Regions from separate parts of the Nostoc sp. FACHB-133 genome, predicted to be linked through region 1. Evidence: predicted binding sites of a transcription regulator. Region 1 holds the regulator's gene; each other region holds the start of a gene.

Region 1 (5,388 bases):
CTTTTACATAATATGTGTTGTCTACGCCTAAAAGTTCATTAAGGGAACCAGAGCAAATTAGTTCACCTTGAGCAAGGATGGCAATGCGATCGCAAATCTGCTCTACTTCACTAAGAACGTGGCTATTGAAAAAAATCGTCTTTCCAGCAGCTTTTAGTGCCAAGATGATTTCCCGCATTTGGTAACGTCCTACCGGATCAAGACCAGACATTGGTTCATCGAGAAAAACCAAATCTGGCTCGTTAATTAGCGCCTGTGCCATACCAACACGCTGTAGCATTCCTTTTGAGTAGCGGCGTAAAAGTTTTTTGCGAGCATCACCTTGGGATAAACCCACTAATTCCAGCAGTTGGGGAATGCGTTGGCGTTGGACACTTTGGGGAATTTGGAATAGTCCAGCAGCTAGCTGCAAAAATTCCCAGCCAGTGAGATAGTCATACAAATAGGGATTTTCTGGCAAATAGCCGATATGTTGCTTAACACTGCGATCGCCTATAGGTTTATCCAATAACAATCCCCGTCCAGAAGTGGGATGAATAATTCCCAGCAACAATTTTAAAAGGGTGGTTTTACCAGCACCGTTTGGCCCCAGCAACCCAAAGGTTTCGCCTTTGTAAACCTTTAAAGAACAGTTTTTGAGAGATACGACTTTTTGATTTAGCCAAAAACCAGTGCGATAGACTTTTCGCAACTCAGAAGTTAGGACTACTGGTGGAGTGTCTACCGTATTAAGTTGAGAATCAGGGTCATCTGCAACAGACTTCATCTTGGTTCAACCACTAATTATCAGCTTGGTATTAATTACAAGTTATCTAGTAGGCTGATAATAACCATCACCAAGCCGTGTGTCAATTATTGGGGATTGGAAACTAGAGAGGAAATAACTAATGCCCCATTTGACTACTTTCAGAGAACGCCTTTAGAACTGGGAATTAGACCAGCACGACGGGGGTCAATCTCCACTGCTAGCCGTGTTGCTCTTGCAAAGGCTTTAAATGTCGCCTCTATGATGTGATGGGAATTAATGCCATCCAGTTGCCGAATGTGGAGTGTCATTTGGCTATGGTTCACCAGTGCCACAAAGAATTCGCGCACGAGTTGGGTGTCATAGGTTCCTACGCGCTGGGTAGGAATTTGCAAGCCGTAGCTGAGGTGAGGCCGTCCAGAAAAGTCTAGCGCTACCTGAACTAAAGCTTCATCCAATGGCGCAAGAAAATTACCAAAACGGACAATACCTTTTCTGTCGCCTAGTGCTTGGTTGAAAGCTTGGCCTAAAGTAATACCTACATCTTCGTTGGTGTGATGGTCATCAATTTCCCAGTCTCCCTTGGCTTGGACATCTATATCAATCAGCCCGTGGGAGGCAATTTGATGCAACATGTGATCCAAAAACGGAATGCCTGTTGCTGCCGTGCAAGTTCCTCTACCATCAAGATTGATGGTAACTTGTACATCAGTTTCACCAGTAGTACGGTGAACAGTGGCAATCCGAGGGGTTTTAGTTGACTGGTCGTAGTTTGAATTAACTTTGCTAATTTGCATTGGGAATAGAGCATGGGGCATAGGGCTTGGGGCATAGGGAATGGACAAGAATTTTAATACTCAATGCCCAATGCCTAATGCCCTATGCCCAAATTATCTTATATTCCCATAATTTCATATCCTGCATCTACATATAGAACTTGTCCGGTAATACCACTGGACAAATCACTACATAAGAAAGCGGCAGTATTACCCACTTCTAGCTGAGTGACAGTACGGCGCAGGGGAGCTACTTCTTCGACATGATGGATCATATCCAAAATTCCACCAACTGCTGAAGATGCTAAGGTGCGGATGGGGCCTGCGGAGATGGCATTGACGCGGATATTTTGTGGCCCTAGTTCAGCAGCTAGGTAACGCACGCTCATTTCTAACCCTGCTTTAGCAACTCCCATAACGTTGTAGTTAGGAATTGCTCTGACACCGCCTAAATATGTCAGCGTGACGATACTACCTCCCTCAGTCATCAAAGGTTTCGCTGCACCACTTAACTGCACCAGCGAGTAAGTACTGATTTCTAAGGCAGTGTTGAAGCCAGAACGAGAGGTTTGGCTAAAGTCTCCACTTAAATCGTCTTTACTGGCAAAGGCCAGACAATGGATCAGAATGTCTAGCTTCCCCCATTGCTCACGAATTGTCTCAAAGGTAGATTGAATCTGTTCTTCATCTTGGACATTACAAGGAAGAAATAAGCTTGGGTTGAGGGGTTCTACCAACTCCGCAACTTTTTTCTCCATTTTGCCGCGTTCATCCGGCAGGTAGGTAATACCCAGGTTTGCTCCGGCTTTATGCAGCTGTTGGGCGATGCCCCAGGCGATCGAGCGGTTATTGGCAATACCTGTAACAAGAGCATTTTTTCCAGTCAGATTCAGCATAGAAATTGTTAATGCGATCGATCATTAGGAGCATACTAGAATCTGAGGCACGTTTGTCTTTGTTTTATACAGGATTTGCAAAAATGAATATTGAGAAGGGTGTTTGCTATGACAAAAATCTTGATTTTTCCTAAAGATTTTCTCAAGATATCTTTATTTGTTCTTTAAAAAACCCTTTTTAATACAGTTATTGGAACTACTTATCAACAATTAGTAGCTGAAAGGATCAACAATTATGTATCATTATAAACAAACAGTTATGAAGCGATTAGTTTGAGTATAGGAAAGTACAGAAAGGTTGACGGTGCTTTATTCATTTTTCGGGTGTATTCTTAGGTAATCAGTTTTTGTTTTTCCGGCATTGGGTAGGGGAAGGGAGATGATCGTGACACAAGATAAAGCCCTAGCAAATGTATTTCGTCAGATGGCGACCGGGGCGTTTCCGCCAGTTGTGGAAACGTTTGAACGCAATAAAACGATCTTTTTTCCTGGCGATCCTGCCGAACGAGTTTATTTTCTTTTGAAAGGTGCTGTTAAACTTTCTAGGGTGTACGAGGCAGGAGAGGAAATAACAGTAGCATTGCTTCGGGAAAATAGTGTTTTTGGTGTTTTGTCATTGCTGACAGGAAATAAGTCGGATAGGTTTTACCATGCGGTTGCATTTACACCTGTGGAATTACTGTCAGCCCCAATTGAACAAGTAGAGCAAGCACTCAAGGAAAATCCAGAATTATCAATGTTAATGCTGCGGGGTCTTTCTTCGCGCATTTTACAAACAGAGATGATGATTGAAACTCTCGCTCACCGAGATATGGGTTCTAGGTTGGTGAGTTTTTTGTTAATTCTTTGTCGGGATTTTGGCGTTCCTTGTGCAGATGGGATCACTATTGATCTGAAGTTATCTCATCAGGCGATCGCAGAAGCAATTGGTTCAACTCGTGTTACCGTTACTAGGCTACTAGGGGATTTGCGTGAGAAAAAGATGATTTCTATCCACAAAAAGAAGATTACTGTGCATAAACCTGTTACCTTAAGTAGGCAATTCACATAAAATCAATCGGAGAAAGGGGAATCGGCGCGTGTTCTATTTTGAAAGATGACACTAATAGCTAGAGGTAAATCTAAAATTGAATAATTTCAGCTATTGCCAACTTCCACTTCTCCGCAGACAATGCTTAAAAGTAGTAGGCTGTATCTGGAAGGATTTCGGTAGCTAAAGATGACCACCGGATACATCCTCATCGCAGCAATTTTAATCTTGGGAGGCGTAATTGCCACCGTGGGCGATCGCATCGGCACACGAGTTGGCAAAGCCCGCCTCTCACTTTTTAAGCTTCGTCCGAAAAATACTGCTGTAGTGGTAACTATTTTTACGGGCGGTTTGATTTCAGCATCAACATTAGGAATTTTATTCGCTGCCGATGAAGGTTTGCGAAAGGGAGTCTTTGAATTAGAAGATATTCAAACAGACCTCAGACAGAAGCGGGAACAGCTAAAAACCGCAGAAACTCAGAAAAGTCAGGTAGAAAGTGAGCTAAATCAAGCAAGAATTGCCCAAGCAAAAGCACAACAAGACTTACAGGCAATTAATCAGTCTTTACAGGCAGCAAATGCCAAACAACTCCAAACACAAGCTCAGTTGAACCGCACCATTAGTCAACAAGCTCAAACTCAAACTCAACTCCAACGTACTCAAGGTCAGTTAGGACAAGTTGTAACTCAGTACCAAAAAGCTATAGCTGAGTTGCAAAGCGTTTCCAATCAAAGAAAAGAGCTACAGGCGGCAGTTGAACTACTGAAGACAGAACGACAACGACTGTATGCTGAAGCGAAAAAAGCGATTGACGAAGCCAAAACAGCTATTGAAAAACGCGATCGCGAACTGGCTAACCGTCAAGAAGCCATAGAACAACGCGATAAAAAAATTGGCCAACTCGATCAATTGATTCAAAAGCGTAATGTAGAAGTTGCAGCACGAGAGGAAGTGATTGCCAAACGGGAATCCCGCCTGAAAGAATTGGAAGCGCAACAAGAGCAACTAGAACTAGAAGTTGCCAGGCTAGAAAAATATTATCAGTCTTACCGCGACCTGCGTTTGGGTAAGTTGGCCTTAGTTCGCGGTCAAGTTCTTTCTGCTGCTGTAATTCGTGTTACCCAACCTGCTGAGGCTCGTCGGGCAGTGGTACAACTTTTACAAGAAGCCAATCGCAACGCCAACCTCGAATTAAGTGAGCCTGGGGCAAATCCTGCCAATGTAGAGCTACTGCGCGTGACTCAGGATAGGATTGACCAATTGAGCAAGCAGATTAGCGATGGTCAAGAATATGTGGTGCGAATTTTCTCGGCTGGTAATTACGTCAGGGGAGAAAAGCAGATAGAGTTTTTCGCCGATACAGCCCGAAATCAATTGGTTTTTTCTGGAGGCGCAGTGCTAGCTACAACTAGTGCCGATTCCAAAGCTATGACATCCTATCAGTTACAGCAAAGGCTGGAAATACTAATTTCTGCTTCCCAATTTCGGGCTCGTAATGCCGGAATTGTCGAGGATGTGCAGGTAGAGGGGACTTTCTTGCGCTTTGTCGCCCAATTAAGACAGTATAATCAACCCTTGGAGATCAAAGCGATCGCAGCAGAGGACACTTATACAGCCGGGCCATTGAGAGTAAAATTAGTGGCAATAGTCAACGGAAAAATTATTTTTAGTACTTAAAACATTATTTGCACACTGTTATTAGTAAGATTTAAACATATTCAACAGCAGTCAAAATAGTTGCTGTGATTGCATTTATTGATTTCTAATTCTCAATTTTTATTTTTAATTTCTTATGACTTTACGCGAATTTTCACCAACGCAACCAGTCATATTGGGGTTTGATCCAGGTCGAGATAAGTGTGGGTTAGCGGTGATGGGACTGGATCGACAATTGTATTATCATCACGTTGCGTTAGCAAAAGAGGCGATCGCTACGAT
Region 2 (5,388 bases), on a different contig from region 1:
AACTAGTTTACTAGGGGAGTTATCAGCCAAAATCACTAAAACTCTGCTTAATAGCACCAAGGTAAAGCTCAAACAGCAGAGAAGTTTCAGTCTGTATCTTTACCGCTCAAAGCTGCGGGAGCTAATGAGAACTTGGGAAAGTTATGTACGCATCTGTTGATAGATGGATTTTTAGCCCTCGTCAACATCCAACACCGCCAAATTGCTGATAATTTCCCGAAAGCGATTTAACAGCTGCAAAAAAGTTAGTGCAGTTTGTAAACCTCAATTGAAACGCCAACAATCGCAGAAACTGAACTAGTTTACTTCATCCAAAATAATTAAACACTATGATGAATCAAGACATTGCTGGTATTAGTAGTAACTTAGATACAACAGTAAAGGCTCAACAATTTGATAAAGTAGTTGAAGCGATTATTGCTGGAAAGTACTCCTGGGCATGTGTTTTAATGCTACGTTTTGCTGGTTATAATCCTCTCCATTACATTCCGTACCGTACCTACAACCGATTGCTGAAAGAAAACTCTCAAACCAACAGAACAAAACAACAGCAAAGTGAAAATCTAAAAATGCTGAAACATGCTAATGATTCAAGACCTGCTTATCTTGAAGTAGTTGGAAAGCAAAAAACAGAAATCCGTGGCGTTAGTTTAGACCAGAAATTGGGATAGACAATTAACAAACATTAATCAAGGAAATCGCCATTAACTCAAGATATGTCCTTGAAAAGCTGTGGAGCCAATTAAAAAATAATTTGGAATCAAGAAATTCTACCCTAGAGTTGATTGAGTATCTGAAAGCCTGCCATGCTAATTTAAAATTGATCGCATGGTAGGTTTTCTATCGCAGTGATTAATTTAATATTTTTTTGCAAAAATCTGCCAAAATGGCAAATATATACTGATGACATTGGTAAACTAATAAGAACAGCAATTTCAACCACAATAGAGGTGATTGGCAGCAAGCAAGTTAATTTAAAAACATAAAATCAATGATTAGTTCTGACTATGAAATAAATCAAACTGATTACAAAAGTAGTCAGCATTTCATGGAGTAAATAACTCCTATTCCAAGGCAAATGATGCAACCATTGCTAATGGTGGTTCTTTTTCTGAGGAAGTCTGAGCAAAAAGAATTTGGGGAGGTGGATTCCCCCAATCCAAATTTTACACAACTTTCATTGACTGCAGACGATGTGAGTAATGCTTAGAAAACTTTCTATCTTGTGATTGGTGTTGCTTTATTTAATAAAGCAAACGCTTAACACCAATAACAGGGACGGAAACAGGAAAGTTATGGTGAAATCGTTGTCTTGGCTGGTAGAACTAGTAGGTCATACGCTTCTCTTTCAACTATTGTAATCCTAGTCCTCCCAACCTGGATTATCTCTGCTTTCTAAATTTTCAATTTATATAGTAAATACTGGAAGTTCAAAACTTGAAGAGCTTCCAGTATTTTTATGTGTAAATAAAAATAGGGTGAGCAATTTGCCCACCCTATTTTTTGTAGAGAATGGTTAATCCAACAATGAATTAAACCTTAGCTAATTCTGGGGTAGGACGCTTGCTGTTGCGAATTGATGTAATAGCCTCAGCATAATCTTTAGCATTAAATACAGCTGAACCTGCGACAACCGCATTAGCTCCTGCTTCTAAAACTTGCCAAGTATTATTTGCCTTCAACCCTCCATCCACTTCAATCCAAGGGTCAAGACCGCGTTCATCACACATTTGACGCAGCTTGCGGATTTTGGGTAACACACCAGGGATAAAGCTTTGACCACCAAAACCAGGGTTGACGCTCATAATCAGTACTAAATCGCACAAATCTAGAACGTATTCAATTAGCTCTAGAGGACTACCAGGATTAAGTACAACTCCAGCTTTCTTACCAAGCTCTTTAATTTGCCCCAAGGTACGGTGCAGATGTGGAGAAGCATTATGTTCACAGTGTACGGAGATAATATCAGCACCCGCTTTAGCAAATCCTTCTACATACTTTTCTGGCTCCACAATCATCAAGTGGACATCCAGGGGCTTGGTTGTAACTGGACGAATCGCCTCCACAATCAGAGGGCCTATCGTAATATTAGGTACAAAACGACCGTCCATTACATCAACATGAATCCAATCTGCTCCGGCTGCGTCTACGGCGCGAATTTCGTCACCCAGACGGCTAAAATCGGCTGATAGGATAGATGGAGAAATTACAATGGGCTTTTGAGATAGGTTTTGGGTCATGGCTAGTGGGTTTTTAAGCGTCCTCGTCTGTAAGCATTGTAACAAAACATTGAGCAAGACTCATAACTTTGATCCCGGCTTTTTTGGAAGATAGGGAATAGGGTACAGGTTATAGGGTAGAGGGTACAGGGTACAGATTCCCTATCACCTGCTACCTGTAACCTCTCCCCTAATTTCATCACCAATGACTAATGACCAATGACTAATGACAAATAACAAATGACTAAAAAACTAACCTGGATAATTTGGGGATTAAGTGCTTCTTGTCTGAGTGCGCCGGTAATTGCTTCGGTTTTAGAATCTGCTTTGGGAACTAACGGTATTGATGCTTTGAAGCTGCACCAAGCTCCTTATAATTTAATCGGTCGTAAGATTGCTATTGGTCAAGTGGAAATTGGTCGGCCGGGAATGTTTGGGTGGGATAAGGCGGTGTCTAAAAATCGCGCCATATCTTTAGCGGGAGTATTCTTACGCAATGGGCCAGCAAAGTCTAATAGCGGTGTTGACCCTCACGCCTACAATGTTGCTGGTGTAATGGTAAGTAAAGACAAAGCTTTGCCGGGAATTGCTCCGGGAGCAAGATTGTATTCGTCTGCGGTGGGTTCCACTAAAAGCATGGGTCAGCCAGAAGAGTGTTTATCAGCCCAGCACATAGCGCTACAAAATGGTGGCGATGTCCGTGCCATTAATTTTAGCTTTGGTGAACCTCTCAGTCGCGATCCTAGACCAGAGGCTATTTTAGACGGCAATGCTTTGCTAACTTTATGTGTTGACTGGTCTAGCCGTGTTCATGATGTTTTGTATGCGATCGCAGGCAACCAGGGTAAAGGCGGTATTCCTATTCCTACAGATAATTTTAACGGAATGAACGTGGCTTTTTCATCCCGTCGAGGGGGAATTTTTAACAAAGTAGATGTGGCTAATCTGGCGGGTGCTAACCAAGGAGTGAGTGGCAGGCTAGCTGGAAGGGAATTTGATATTGGTGGCCGCCGCGCTATCAGTTTAGTTGCTCCTGGGAATAATATTCCCTTACTCAATCCAGATGGCAAATTGAACAAGGTTACAGGTACTAGTTTTGCAGCACCTCAAGTTACGGCTACCGTTGCTCTATTACAAGAATTTGCTGACCGACAGATACGGACAAAACAACCCCACTGGAGCATTGATGCTCGGCATCATCAAGTAATGAAAGCTGTATTGCTGAATTCAGCAGACAAAATCCAAGATAGTGGCGATGGCTTACGGTTGGGAATGAGTCGGACGCTAATTGATAAACAAAATCAAAACTGGCTAGATTCTGATGCTTATAAAGATCCAAAGATTCCCTTGGATGCTCAAATGGGAGCGGGTCATTTAAATACATTTCGCGCTTATCAGCAATTGAGTGCTGGTCAATGGCAGCCATCAGCTACAGTGCCAGCTATTGGTTGGGATTATCGCAAAGTGGATGTTGGAGCATCTGTTGACTATGTGTTAGCAAAACCATTAAAGCAGGGGAGTTTTGTTGCTGTCACCCTAAGTTGGGATCGATTGGTAGAACTCAATGATAAAAATACAAACCAACAATATGATGTGGGCGAAAATTTTCGCGATCGCGGTTTGAATAATCTCGACCTATACTTAGTAAAAGCTGATGCCCAAAATTCAGATGCTGGTGCTGTTTGCTCTTCAATCAGCCAAATCGATAGTGTAGAACATATTTTCTGCCCCATTCCTACTACTGGCAATTACAAAATCCGCGTCCAGTTTCGTCAAAAGCTTAATGAAGCAACTCAACCCTATAGTTTAGCTTGGTGGAGTGTACCTATCAATTAAAATAGGTCAGCACAATTTTTATCAAACAGAATTCAGGAGTCAGGAGTCAGAATGGGCTAAACCTTAGCTATCCGCTAACAGAATGAATTCTGTATGACTGTCGGATAGCGCAGCGTAAAGCCTGCGGCATAGCTTTGCTTAGAGCGAGTCCGCGTTCGCTTTTAGCGTCTCGTAGAGAGCGTCTGAATAACCGGGTTTAAGACCCCCACCAAATCGTAAATTTGGTGGTCAACAAGAAAGTCGTGGATTCTGACTCCTGAATTCTGACTTCTGAATTCTTCTTCAACTGTGTCAACTTACAGCATTTTCATCTATTTGAACAACATCCTATCGGGGCGCATAGGCGTGCGTCCCTATGAAAGTTCTGTATTTCATGTAACTAAAAATGTTATCCTATCTCAGGACTTGCAAAACAATAGCCGAAAAGAAAAATTTTCTGTTAGGGGTATTTGATGAATTACCTCTAACTCCTGTCGTTTGCCGTAAATCCTATATATAAAAACCCCATAAAAGTGGTTATTTTATGTTAGGTAGTCTACAATACTGTTATTGATAAATAGAAAAGTTCCTCAAAATTGAGATTTTTCATAATTCGTCTGCATAGCCGCCTCAAGTAAGAACTAGCAGCTTTAATGAGTTGTGTTTTATTCCTCTGAGCTATTAACTTGCTGTTACAAAAACTGTAACAGTCTCATTTTCTATTGGATCAAATGCAATAGTAAATCATTGACACAGTGTCTGCGTCAACCATGAGCACAGATCGGGAATCTTTGGCAAGTGAGGTAGCAGAATGAATCGGCAAAAGTTTAGTGATGCAAAAGAAAATTTTCTGCAAAGACGTTATGGTGTGAGTCTGGGCAGACGTTATGCTTTGGCAGCTGCAAGTGTTGTTCTATTCAGTGTATTAGGTTGTTCTCAAGTCGAGAGTAACAAAAGTGCCCTCGCCCAATCTAGTTTACCTCAGCCAGAAACTCCATTGCAAAAAAAAACAGTCAACCCTGATACAAGAATAGTTGAGTCTAGCAATAAGTTTGGCTTCAAACTATTTTCAGAAGTTCTGAAAGAGGATCGAGGTGAGAAGAATGTTTTTATCTCACCTTCGAGTGTTGCTCTTGCTCTAGCCATGACCTACAACGGCGCTAGCGGCTCGACTCAACAAGCAATGGCAAAAACCCTGGAATTACAGGGAATGAATCTACCAGAAATAAACTCTTCTTACGCGGCGGCATTAAAGCAGCTTTTAGAAAATCCAGATGCGAAAGTCCAACTGAATATTGCTAACTCGCTTTGGGCAAATCAAGATGTTAGCTTTGCACCAGACTTTCTCAAGAGA
Region 3 (5,388 bases), on a different contig from region 1:
ACCCAATATTTTCCAACTCTATTTGGCTCATCTGGGCCCCAAAGACAATACATTCCAGCAGAGAATTACTGGCAAGGCGATTTGCCCCATGCACCCCGGTACTAGCAGTTTCACCCACCGCGTACAAACTCTTAATATTCGTGCGATTCATCAGATCCGCGACAATCCCACCCATCCAATAATGGGCAGCAGGCGCTACAGGAATTGGTTCATGGAAAACATCAACTCCCCAATGCTGGCAAACTTTGATGATGTTGGGAAAGCGGTGACGAATCTTGTCGGGAGGGATGGGGCGCATATCCAGCCACACATGGGCAGTGGCTAAATCAACGGCGGTACGTTGTAAATGGCTAAAAATTGCTCTACTGACAACATCTCTGGGCGCGAGTTCACCCGCAGGATGGTAGTCAAAGGCAAAACGCCGTCCTTCATTATCAACAAGATGTGCCCCCTCACCGCGTACAGCTTCGCTAATGAGAAAGCGATCAGCACCAGGTTTTGTTAGGGCAGTGGGGTGAAATTGCACAAATTCCAAATCGCGGAGGATAGCCCCAGCCCGATATGCGATCGCTACCCCATCACCAGTACTCACAGCTGGGTTAGTGGTTTGGGCAAATACCTGACCGCCGCCACCAGTTGCCAAGATCACAGCACCCGCTTTAATCCATGTGATTTTACCTTGATAAAACAAGCTTATTCCCTGACAGCGATTGCTTTCAGGTTCAATCCATAAACTCAAAGCCAAAGCTTGCTGAATGACTTGAATATTCGGGCGACGTAATACTTGGGCGGTGAGAGTGGTTGTAACTTCCCTGCCTGTAGTGTCAGCAGCGTGGAGAACACGGTTGCGAGAATGGGCAGCTTCTAAAGTTAAAGCCAAGGTTTGACCATGACGGTCAAAAGCAACCCCCAAGTCAACTAGGGATTGAATGCATTTAGGGGCAAGTTGGGCGAGAAATTCTACAGCGGTGCGATCGCACAAACCTGCACCTGCCCGGATTGTATCTTCAATGTGTAGCGTGGGAGAATCTTCCGGGGAAACGGCTGCGGCTATACCACCTTGTGCCCAATCACTAGCGGACAAAGCAACAGTTTCTTTGGTAATCAAGCCGACTCGCAAGGACTCTGGTAGACACAGCGCTGTGTATAGTCCAGCAGCACCAGCGCCGACTACTAAGACATCAAATTGGCTAGGAATATCTATCTGAGGCAAGGTAATGGGGGAGGGGGAAGGGGGAAGGGGGCAAGGGAAAGGAAGCGGGGGGGGGCAGGGGAAGCAGGGGGAGACAAGGAAAAAATTTTACTTTGTCAGCTTGTCTCCCTTGTCCTCCTTGTCCCACCTCATTTCTAATAGAATAATCCCACTCCCTTGAATCAGGAGTGGGGTGCTATTGGCTACAACTGCAACTTATCTGTAGATACCGTTGTTAAAGCGATCATCTCCTTCGTTGAAGGCAGGCTCTAGTTCTGTCACGGTAAACTTATCTAAGTTGGCTTGCAGAGTTTGTTTTTGGCGATCGCTCAATCCTGGAAGATCCAATATATCCTCTACATTTTTGTAGGGAGCATTTGTGATGATTTTCTTAGCCAAGGTGGGATAAAGCCCTGGATACTGTTGAAAAGCTCGGACGTTGGTATTATTCAAATCAATTTTTTTACCAAATTCCGTTCCTAGCTTCTTATCTGCTCGATTCTGTCGCTCAATTGCCAGAATTGGCACTTGAGGAAGAGCAAAACTGTTGAAACTAGCAGCTTGGGCTATCTGAGTTGTTCCCAACCATCCCCAGCAACCAAGTAACAAACTAAACACTGTTAATAAACGCGCCAATCCTTTCACGATTTTCTACCTCTTTCCATCAAACAGAAATAAAAGTTTTAAGCTAACAGTGGTCATTGGTCGTTAGTCATTAGTCATTAGTCATACCCTGCGGGAAGCCGCTATTGCGTCTACGTGAGAGCGCCAAGGACAAAAGACAAAAGACAAAACTTGATAGCTTAATTAACACAGCAGTCATCAGAAACTAATATACAGCGTATTAATATCCACAATATTTACCGTTACTGGGTTTGACTGGGGTTTTAGCAAAAATTTTTCTCGCGATCAGAGTGTCTCTATAGCTGTAATAGCCTTCTATCAATGATCTCGGTAGCATTCGCAACGAGACGAAATCTTTTCGGGGTGGCTGATTTTAACTTCCAAGTAGACATGAAGCCGTCTGATGTCTAATACCGAATAACCTAGCAAGAAGACTTGAGGCTGATGGATTATTATGTAATATTTCTTAACTAATTAATTATCTACAGCATCATTCTTGATGTGCCATAAACTGACTGGAAAAAGTTTTGCTAAGAGAAACTTAGAAGATCATTGCAATCTTGTGAATCCTGCTTTCTTCACGCTGCGATCGCAGCTAACAAAAATAGGCTGTCTACTAAAATTGTGCTTAAAACTGCGCCACCAAAGGCATACCACTGTCTTTGCTTTCCACCTAAAGCTAAAACCCCCACTGTTAATAGCACTAAAGCGAGAGTTATGGCCCAAGTTTGTCCCCAAGGTGTTTGTACTTGCATCAGGGCATTTTGTAAGATTTGTGGTGCTAAATCTGCATCCACTCTCATAATTTGCCTCCAATAAGGCATCAAGTCGGCTAGATAAAAATATACGTCTGTTAAAATTGTACCGAGTAAAGATCCTAAATAAAACCAGCTACCAACCTTGCCCCAACTCTTCGCTAGACACCAACAAGCAAACGGTAAGCCTATAGATTCTACTGGTAGATGCCATACAGGTTCCCAACGTAACCAGCCCCAATAAATCGCTCCTGCTAACCAACTCCAGCTAAATCCTAAGAGCAAATCGCCCCAGACATAAGTTGCAGGACGTGACATTAAGGTAAAACTTAGCCACACCCAAAATGCTGTCAGCGCTAAACTGAGAGTTGGTAGCGATCGCACTATTGGTGCTTCAACAAATACTGGCACTGATACCAAAAACACCGCCGCCGCAAACACTAACCAATTTTGTCGGGCAGAAATAGATAAGGGCAAAGAGGGAGAAAAGGAGAGTGCAGATTCCAATTGCCTGATGCCATTCTGCCCAGTATCAGCCAAATCCAACTCAGTATCAATAGAAGGCGTAGAAGCAGTGTAGGAGGACAGTGTATTATTAATCAAAGTTTTTAATATTTGTTACTAAACTTTATCTTATTTAAGATATCACATTTTAAAATCCCCCCCTGGGGCATTGTAATTATACAGACATTTCCTGGAGTGCGGGGCAGAGAGCAGGGAGAGACAAGAAAAAAAATTTTACTTTGTCAGTTTGTCAGCTTTGTCCTGCTTGTGGGCAAAAGCCCTCTTGTTCCAAATATACCGAGGGTTGAAGCTCTACCCCTTGTGCGTGGTTTTTCTCCCCTTCCCCCTGCTCCCCTGCCCCTTTGCCTCTTGTAAACGGCATCAGTCCGCTAAATATTAAAGTTTGATGAACTGGCAAAATTTCGTTGACTTATTTAGGTGGGTGTAAGAACATGGTCAGCGTCTTAGATGATGTTATTGATCGGTAAAATCGAATTTTCTATAAGATATTAGGTGCAGTAGAGAGTATATAAAGCAACATCATCATCTAGACAATGTTCATAATCATGTCTAGAACAGGAAAAAGGTATTAATTGGTATGGAGTTTATTCAAGCTTTTATTTTGGGTATTGTTCAAGGTATTACAGAGTTTTTACCTATTAGCAGTACTGCACATCTCCTAATTTTTACCAAAGTATTTGGTTGGAAAGAACTAGGTTCTAAAGATTTTGTTGATGCCATTCAATTTGGCAGTGTTATCGCAATTGTGGGGTATTTCTGGTCGCTGATTTCTAGTATTATCAAAGGTGGAATCGAAGCATTCAAAGAGAAAGATTGGCAACGTGAGGAGTGGAAAATTCTGGTCGGTATTGTAGTCGGAACATTGCCTGCCTTAATTTTCGGCTTTCTTTTGAAAGACATTCTACCAGAGAGTGCATTAATTATTGCCATCATGTCAATCATCATGGCACTATTACTAGCTTTGGCAGAAAAAATTGGTACTCGCAAGCGAGGTTTTGATTCACTGCAAATTCGGGATGGTATTTTAGTTGGATTGGGACAAACACTTGCTTTGATTCCAGGTGTATCTCGTTCTGGCTCGACGTTGACGACTGCCTTATTTTTAGGATTAGAACGCGATACAGCAGCGAAATTCTCATTTTTGTTAGGGTTTCCAACTCTTACCATTGCTACACTGTATAAAAGTTTGAAAATCTTCAAATTATTTCAAGCCCACGAGTTGCCAGATAACATTGTGGGATTGTTAATTATAGGGATTATTTCAACCTTTATTTTTTCCTACCTATCAATTGCATTTTTGATCAAGTACTTGCAAACCAAGAATACTTTGGTTTTTGTTTGGTATAGATTAGCATTCGGTAGCGCCATTTTAGCTGCGATCGCAGCAGGTTGGAAAGGATAATTAAATAATAGTCATTTGTCATTGGTCATTTGTTTAACGCAAATGCCCAATGCCCCATGATGGCAGTTGCTCCACTTGGGGTTTCCCCAAGACCGCACTGCCTCCCCAATGCCCCATGCCCAATGCCCCATGAATATTAATCCCGCCCGAATAACCAAGGTTCTACCAGACTCAATAGCCGCAGAGATTGGCTTTGAGGCTGGGGATGCGATTGTTGCAATCAATGGTACGCGTCCCCGCGATTTAATTGATTATCAGTTTTTGTGTGCTGATGAAGTTTTAGAACTAGAAGTTTTAGATGCTACTGGTAAAACCCATACCCTGGAAATCGAAAAAGATTACGATCAAGACTTGGGGCTAGAATTTGAAACTGCCCTATTTGATGGTTTAATTCAGTGCAATAATCGCTGTCCATTTTGCTTTATCGACCAACAGCCACCAGGTAAGCGCACTAGTTTGTACTTAAAAGACGACGATTATCGTCTGAGCTTTTTATACGGTTCTTATCTTACCCTGACCAATTTGCCAGAAAGAGAATGGCAGCGAATTGAGCAAATGCGCTTGTCTCCGTTGTATGTTTCTGTTCATGCGACAGAAGCTGATGTGAGAATTAGGCTGCTAAAAAATCAGCGTGCGGGACAAATCTTGCAACAACTGAAGTGGTTTCAAAAAAGGCGACTACAAATTCATGCTCAAGTTGTTGTTTGTCCTGGTATAAATGATGGCAAACATCTGGAACAAACTCTCAAAGATTTAACTTCTTTTCATACTGGTGAAGTCCCGACGGTGGCATCAGTGGCAGTTGTGCCAGTTGGGTTGACACGGTTTCGCCCTCCAGAAGATGAACTTATCCCTGTAACTAGAGAAAAAGCTCAAGAAGTGATTTCTCA
Region 4 (5,388 bases), on a different contig from region 1:
CACGGTGGTGTGATATTTTTAGATTTACGCGATCGCACTGGAATTGTCCAAATCGTCAGCGATCCGCAACGCACCCCAGATTCCTACGAACATGCGAACGCCCTGCGAAATGAATATGTTGTCGAAATCACTGGTAGGGTAACACAACGTCCCGAAGAATCGCTGAATACCCGCATCCCCACAGGCGAGGTAGAAATCTACGCTGATAAAATTGAACTCCTCAATGCTGTCCGCAAACAGTTACCTTTCCAAGTTTCTGTAGCTGACACCGAGACAGTGCGGGAAGATTTGCGGCTGAAATATCGTTATTTGGATTTGCGACGCGAACGCATGGCGCAAAATTTGCAACTGCGTCATCAAATTGTCAAAGCCATGCGGCGTTATCTGGAAGATTTGGAAGGTTTTATCGAAGTCGAAACCCCAATACTTACCCGTTCTACCCCAGAAGGGGCGCGGGATTATGTTCTACCCAGTCGCGTCAATCCTGGTGAGTGGTATGCTTTGCCGCAATCACCCCAGCTATTTAAACAATTGCTGATGGTATCCGGCTTGGATAGATATTATCAGATTGCCCGTTGCTTTCGTGACGAAGATTTACGCGCCGACAGACAACCGGAATTTACCCAGTTGGACATGGAAATGAGCTTCATGTCCCAAGAAGAAATTATCGAACTAAACGAGAACTTAGTTTGCCATATCTTCAAAACAGTTAAAGGCATCGAGTTACAGCGTCCCTTCCCCCGTCTGACTTACGCTGAGGGGATGGAACGTTACGGTAGTGATAAACCAGATACCCGCTATGGTTTGGAATTAGTTGATGTCTCAGATATTGTCAAAGATTCTGGTTTCAAAGTCTTTCGGGATACTGTTACTAATGGCGGTATCGTTAAAATCCTCCCCATTCCCAACGGTAACGATGTAATTTCTAATGTCCGCATTAAACCAGGTGGTGACTTATTTAAAGAAGCCAGCGAAGTCGGTGCTAAAGGTTTAGCTTATATCCGTGTCAGAGATGATGGCGAAATTGATACCATTGGCGCGATTAAAGATAACCTAAGCGAAGCACAAAAACAAGAAATTTTACGCCGTACAGGTGCTAAAGCTGGACATTTGCTCTTGTTTGGGGCTGGTGATGCTGCTACAGTTAATAAAACTTTAGATAGATTACGGCAAGCGATCGCTAGAGAATTTAACTTAATCGATCCAGAAAAAATCAACTTGCTGTGGATTACAGATTTCCCAATGTTCGAGTGGAATGCGGACGAAAAACGTCTAGAAGCACTACACCACCCATTCACAGCACCCCATCCTGATGATTTAAGCGACTTAAAAACTGCACGCGCCCAAGCTTACGACTTAGTACTCAACGGCGTGGAAGTTGGCGGTGGAAGTCTACGGATTTATCAGCGAGAAATTCAACAGCAGGTGTTTGAAGCAATTGGTTTATCTCCTGAAGAAGCACAAAGTAAATTTGGCTTTCTCTTAGAAGCATTTGAATATGGTACACCGCCGCATGGTGGCATCGCCTACGGTTTAGATCGTTTGGTAATGTTGCTAGCTGGGGAAGAATCCATTCGAGATGTTATTGCTTTTCCGAAGACACAACAAGCACGTTGTTTGTTAACAGATGCACCTTCGAGTGTAGATGCTAAACAGTTGAAAGAATTGCACGTTGCTTCGACTCATAAACCAAAAGCTTAACAAAGTGCAAGGGGGGTATAGAAAGTTAAAGTAAGCCTTTATAGCTCAGTTCTTCTTTAACTATTCTGTTATGTTTATTATGCTCCCTTTGCCTTTCATCAATTGCTGGACTGTATTCTAAAGGAGGCTCTAAACACTCTAAATGTTCTTTTTCTCCATTTTCATAAATTATGATGTGACGATCATTGGTCATTCTATGGATAGCGTAATACTCAAGATACTCAGCATTATCTTTTATCCCAAAAATAAAATTTATCTTCCAACCAGCTTGAAAAATTGAACCTTTCTGACGCTTTTGTATATTCTCTTCTGGCAAGGTAATTTTCCATTTAGAAAAATATTTATTAAATTCATTTGTAATTACATCCATCTTTATATCCATTAGCCAAAGTCCTAGTGTAACTCCAATACAAGTAGGGTGGGCAATGCTGATTAACGACTTGAATTGAGAAAGCAAATATTTTTCTTGGTTTCATCTACCATTTAACTTAACAGAACAGTATTGCATGTAAATTATAAGGAGAATTAATGGAAGTTTTCTTAGCTAATATTAATCATCTTGAAAGTGTTTCAGTACTATTTGATAAATATCGTATTTTTTACAATCAGACATCAAACCTTGAAGCTGCCAAAGAGTTTTTCAAGGAACGTTTCAACAATAATGATTCAGTAGTATTTGCAGCTAATGACAATGGGAAATTAGTTGGATTTACTCAGCTTTATCCCAGCTTTTCTTCAGTGTCGATGAAACGAGTATGGATATTGAACGATTTGTATGTAGAAGAGTCGCATCGCCGTAGAGGAATTGCAAAATTATTGATGAGTGCTGCGGAAGAATATGCAAAAGAAAGTGGAGCAATTCGAGTAATTCTATCTACTCAAATTTCTAACATAACCGCGCAAAAACTCTATGAAGCGCAAGATTACATTAAGAATGAAGAGTTTTACCATTACGCTTTGCGGTTGCAGTAATGCCATGACATCAAATTGAGCTATTATGTCCGCATAATTACAGAACTTACGCAAAAATCGTTAACAAAAAAACCCGCCGTAGCGGGTTACACAACAAACTAAGAACAATGAAAACTTGATTTAGCTGGAATACCTCATCTCAGCTTCCAATTGACGGATTAGCTGTTCGTCGCCCTTTGCTTTGGCTACTTGCAGGCGATGCTCTAGGCTTTTTTGAATATTCTCTCTATGAGCTTCTTGTGCTTTCCTTGCACTTTGTAGTCTACCTTGATTCATAGTGATTACCTTCTTTAATCTTTCACTTTATGTCTGGTATTGTTAACATAGCATATATTTTGTAGCTGTTGCTACAGAATTTTATGTCTTATTGTATATTTTAACAGAAAGATGTCTGAGCAGCGGATAGGTCAACAACGACTCATGACTTTTCTAAGCGATTTTGGCGATCACGATATTTATGTAGGCGTAATGAAGGGAGTCATAGCCCAAGCCAACCCCAGGCTGAGGGTGATAGACTTAACGCACCAAATTCCACCGCAAGACATCGCCGCAGCCAGGTTTTGCCTGATGAATGCTTATCCCTATTTTCCCGTTGGGACAGTGCATCTGGCAGTAGTTGATCCGGGTGTGGGAAGCAAGCGACGAGCGATCGCAGTAGAATTTGCTCAAGGGTTTTTAGTGGGCCCAGATAATGGTATCTTTAGCGGCGTACTTAGTCAAAGTCCGGCGATTGCAGCCGTGGAACTTACAAATCTTAACTATTGGCGAACTCCTCAACCAAGCAAAACTTTTCACGGTAGAGATATTTTTGCACCAGTGGCAGCTAGTCTTGCTAGTGGTGTCTCCCTCAAACAACTAGGACAAGAAATTGACCCAGGAAGTTTGGTCAAACTGGATATAGACGAGTGCAAGCAGACAAGCAATGGTGTAGTGGGTTGCATTCAATATATTGACCACTTTGGCAACCTAGTGAGCAATATTCCAGCGAGTTACGTACAAGGCAAAACTTGGTCTGTGCAAGCTGCTGGGTTGAGTATACCAGGTTGTAAAATTTACAGTGATGTCAACGTGGGAGAGATACTAGCTTTAGTTTGCAGTCACGGCTGGGTAGAAATTGCCATTAATAGCGGTAATGCTCACTCCAAGTTGCATTTAGATTGGCAAGCACCGCTTCAAGTTGTTCTAACGTGAACCAATCACACTGGCTACAACTCTTCACTTAGGTGAGTTACAAAACCCACGAATCACGCATCATATCAAATATGGCGTTGCATATTTGCAAAATAATTTGGCAACTTCTAAAATTACCTCCTGCCCCCTGCCCCCTGCCCCCTGCCCCCTGCCTTCTCCCCTCTTCACATCCACCCCCCAACTTCCGCATCAGTTAAAGGCTTCTCTAACTTGCTATATTCCGTCTGAGCAGCCCGCAATAAGTGTTTCATCTGCACTGCCTCCCCAGCATCGGCGGCGAGGAAAGCTGCATTTAAGGCTATGTTGCGGATGTTACCTCCAGCGACATTTAGCCGGGCTAGTTGCAGAGCATCTAAGTCTGCGGTTGGGGTGTCGGCGGGAAAGACGCGCCGCCAAATCTCGGCTCGTTGTGTTGTATCGGGGAAGGGGAATTGCACCACGAAGCGAATCCGGCGCAGAAAGGCTGTATCAATTGCACTTTTTAAGTTCGTAGTTAGGACTGCTAAACCTGGGTAGCTTTCCATCCGTTGCAACAGATAGCTAACTTCAATATTGGCATAGCGATCGCGGGCATCTTTAACTTCACTACGTTTGCCAAATAAAGCATCAGCTTCATCAAATAACAAAATCACCCCGCCTTGTTCAGCAGCATCAAATACCCGGCGCAAATTCTTCTCTGTTTCGCCAATATATTTGCTAACTACCGATGATAGGTCAATGCGATAAAGGTCGAGGCGTAATTTATGGGCGAGTACTTCTGCCCCCAAGGTTTTACCAGTGCCGCTAGCACCTGCAAATAAAGCACTAATTCCCAATCCTCTAGCACTCTTGCCAGCAAAACCCCAATTGTTATATACAGTACTGCGTTGCCGGACATGAGCCGCAATGTCTCGGAGAACTTGTTTCTGTGCCTCTGGCAATACCAAATCTTCCCAATCACCAGATGGCTCAATCCTTTGGGCGAGTTCATCCAAGCGCGGACGTGCTTGCACACGACAGGCATCCCATAAAATGCTAGTGATATCGTTGTCTGGTTTTTGTGCTAACTGTCCTGCGGCTTCTGCACAAGCAGCCCGGATGGTTGCTGCACTTAGGTGAAACTGATCCACTAGGGTTTTAACTTGCCCGTTCATTTGTGATGCCATTGAACCTAGGGCATCTTGCCAAACTGTACCTTGTTCTTTGCTAGTTGGTTGATGTACGTCAAAATTAACTACTAGGCGTTGTCCTAGTCCAATCCGTTCTCGACTCGTAACTATTAAAAAGCCCTTGGTGCGTTCGATAAAACGAGCGATCGCATTCAGACGCACCATATCATTATTATCTAGTTCGTTGCAGTCTATGAGTAACGCACACTTACTTAAAATCGTCTCACGAGTCCATAGGCGAATCAGATTATCTAACTCACTAGGTGCTAAGGGAATCAGTTGTGCAGGCATTACCCACAAACTTAAACTTTGGAGTTGACAAATGGTTGCGGCAATGGCGCGTTTACTAGTAGTTTCGCTACTAGATAGCTGCACG

The links. The regulator NtcA, encoded in region 1, controls nitrogen genes in cyanobacteria. The targets are predictions, from matches to a motif close to TNTGTANNNNNNNNTACANA.
Region 2: rpe (ribulose-phosphate 3-epimerase) is a predicted target of NtcA. The motif match lies at 2,267-2,286, and genes of this name have one in related genera.
Region 3: H6G86_RS21415 (DUF3120 domain-containing protein) is a predicted target of NtcA. The motif match lies at 3,177-3,196, and genes of this name have one in related genera.
Region 4: H6G86_RS29910 (SAM hydrolase/SAM-dependent halogenase family protein) is a predicted target of NtcA. The motif match lies at 3,008-3,027, and genes of this name have one in related genera.

Annotation. Positions count from the first base shown of each region.
Region 1 covers NZ_JACJSH010000051.1:31,611-36,998, reverse strand. Annotated here, with positions in the region: gene H6G86_RS29070 (ABC transporter ATP-binding protein) at 1-766, opposite strand, end outside; gene hisB (imidazoleglycerol-phosphate dehydratase HisB) at 907-1,542, opposite strand; gene fabI (enoyl-ACP reductase FabI) at 1,641-2,417, opposite strand; gene ntcA (global nitrogen regulator NtcA) at 2,797-3,468, shown strand; gene H6G86_RS29050 (DUF3084 family protein) at 3,637-5,127, shown strand; gene H6G86_RS29045 (RuvC family protein) at 5,243-5,388, shown strand, end outside.
Region 2 covers NZ_JACJSH010000007.1:153,052-158,439, forward strand. Annotated here, with positions in the region: gene H6G86_RS08415 (hypothetical protein) at 1-160, shown strand, start outside; gene H6G86_RS08420 (HetP family heterocyst commitment protein) at 333-671, shown strand; gene rpe (ribulose-phosphate 3-epimerase) at 1,533-2,240, opposite strand; gene H6G86_RS08430 (S8 family serine peptidase) at 2,460-4,055, shown strand; gene H6G86_RS08435 (serpin family protein) at 4,846-5,388, shown strand, end outside.
Region 3 covers NZ_JACJSH010000027.1:3,831-9,218, forward strand. Annotated here, with positions in the region: gene nadB (L-aspartate oxidase) at 1-1,213, opposite strand, end outside; gene psbU (photosystem II complex extrinsic protein PsbU) at 1,409-1,837, opposite strand; gene H6G86_RS21415 (DUF3120 domain-containing protein) at 2,395-3,174, opposite strand; gene H6G86_RS21420 (undecaprenyl-diphosphate phosphatase) at 3,674-4,498, shown strand; gene H6G86_RS21425 (TIGR03279 family radical SAM protein) at 4,628-5,388, shown strand, end outside.
Region 4 covers NZ_JACJSH010000055.1:22,137-27,524, forward strand. Annotated here, with positions in the region: gene aspS (aspartate--tRNA ligase) at 1-1,701, shown strand, start outside; gene H6G86_RS29895 (hypothetical protein) at 1,727-2,083, opposite strand; gene H6G86_RS29900 (GNAT family N-acetyltransferase) at 2,230-2,673, shown strand; gene pirA (arginine synthesis PII-interacting regulator PirA) at 2,794-2,949, opposite strand; gene H6G86_RS29910 (SAM hydrolase/SAM-dependent halogenase family protein) at 3,061-3,864, shown strand; gene H6G86_RS29915 (ATP-binding protein) at 4,029-5,388, opposite strand, start outside.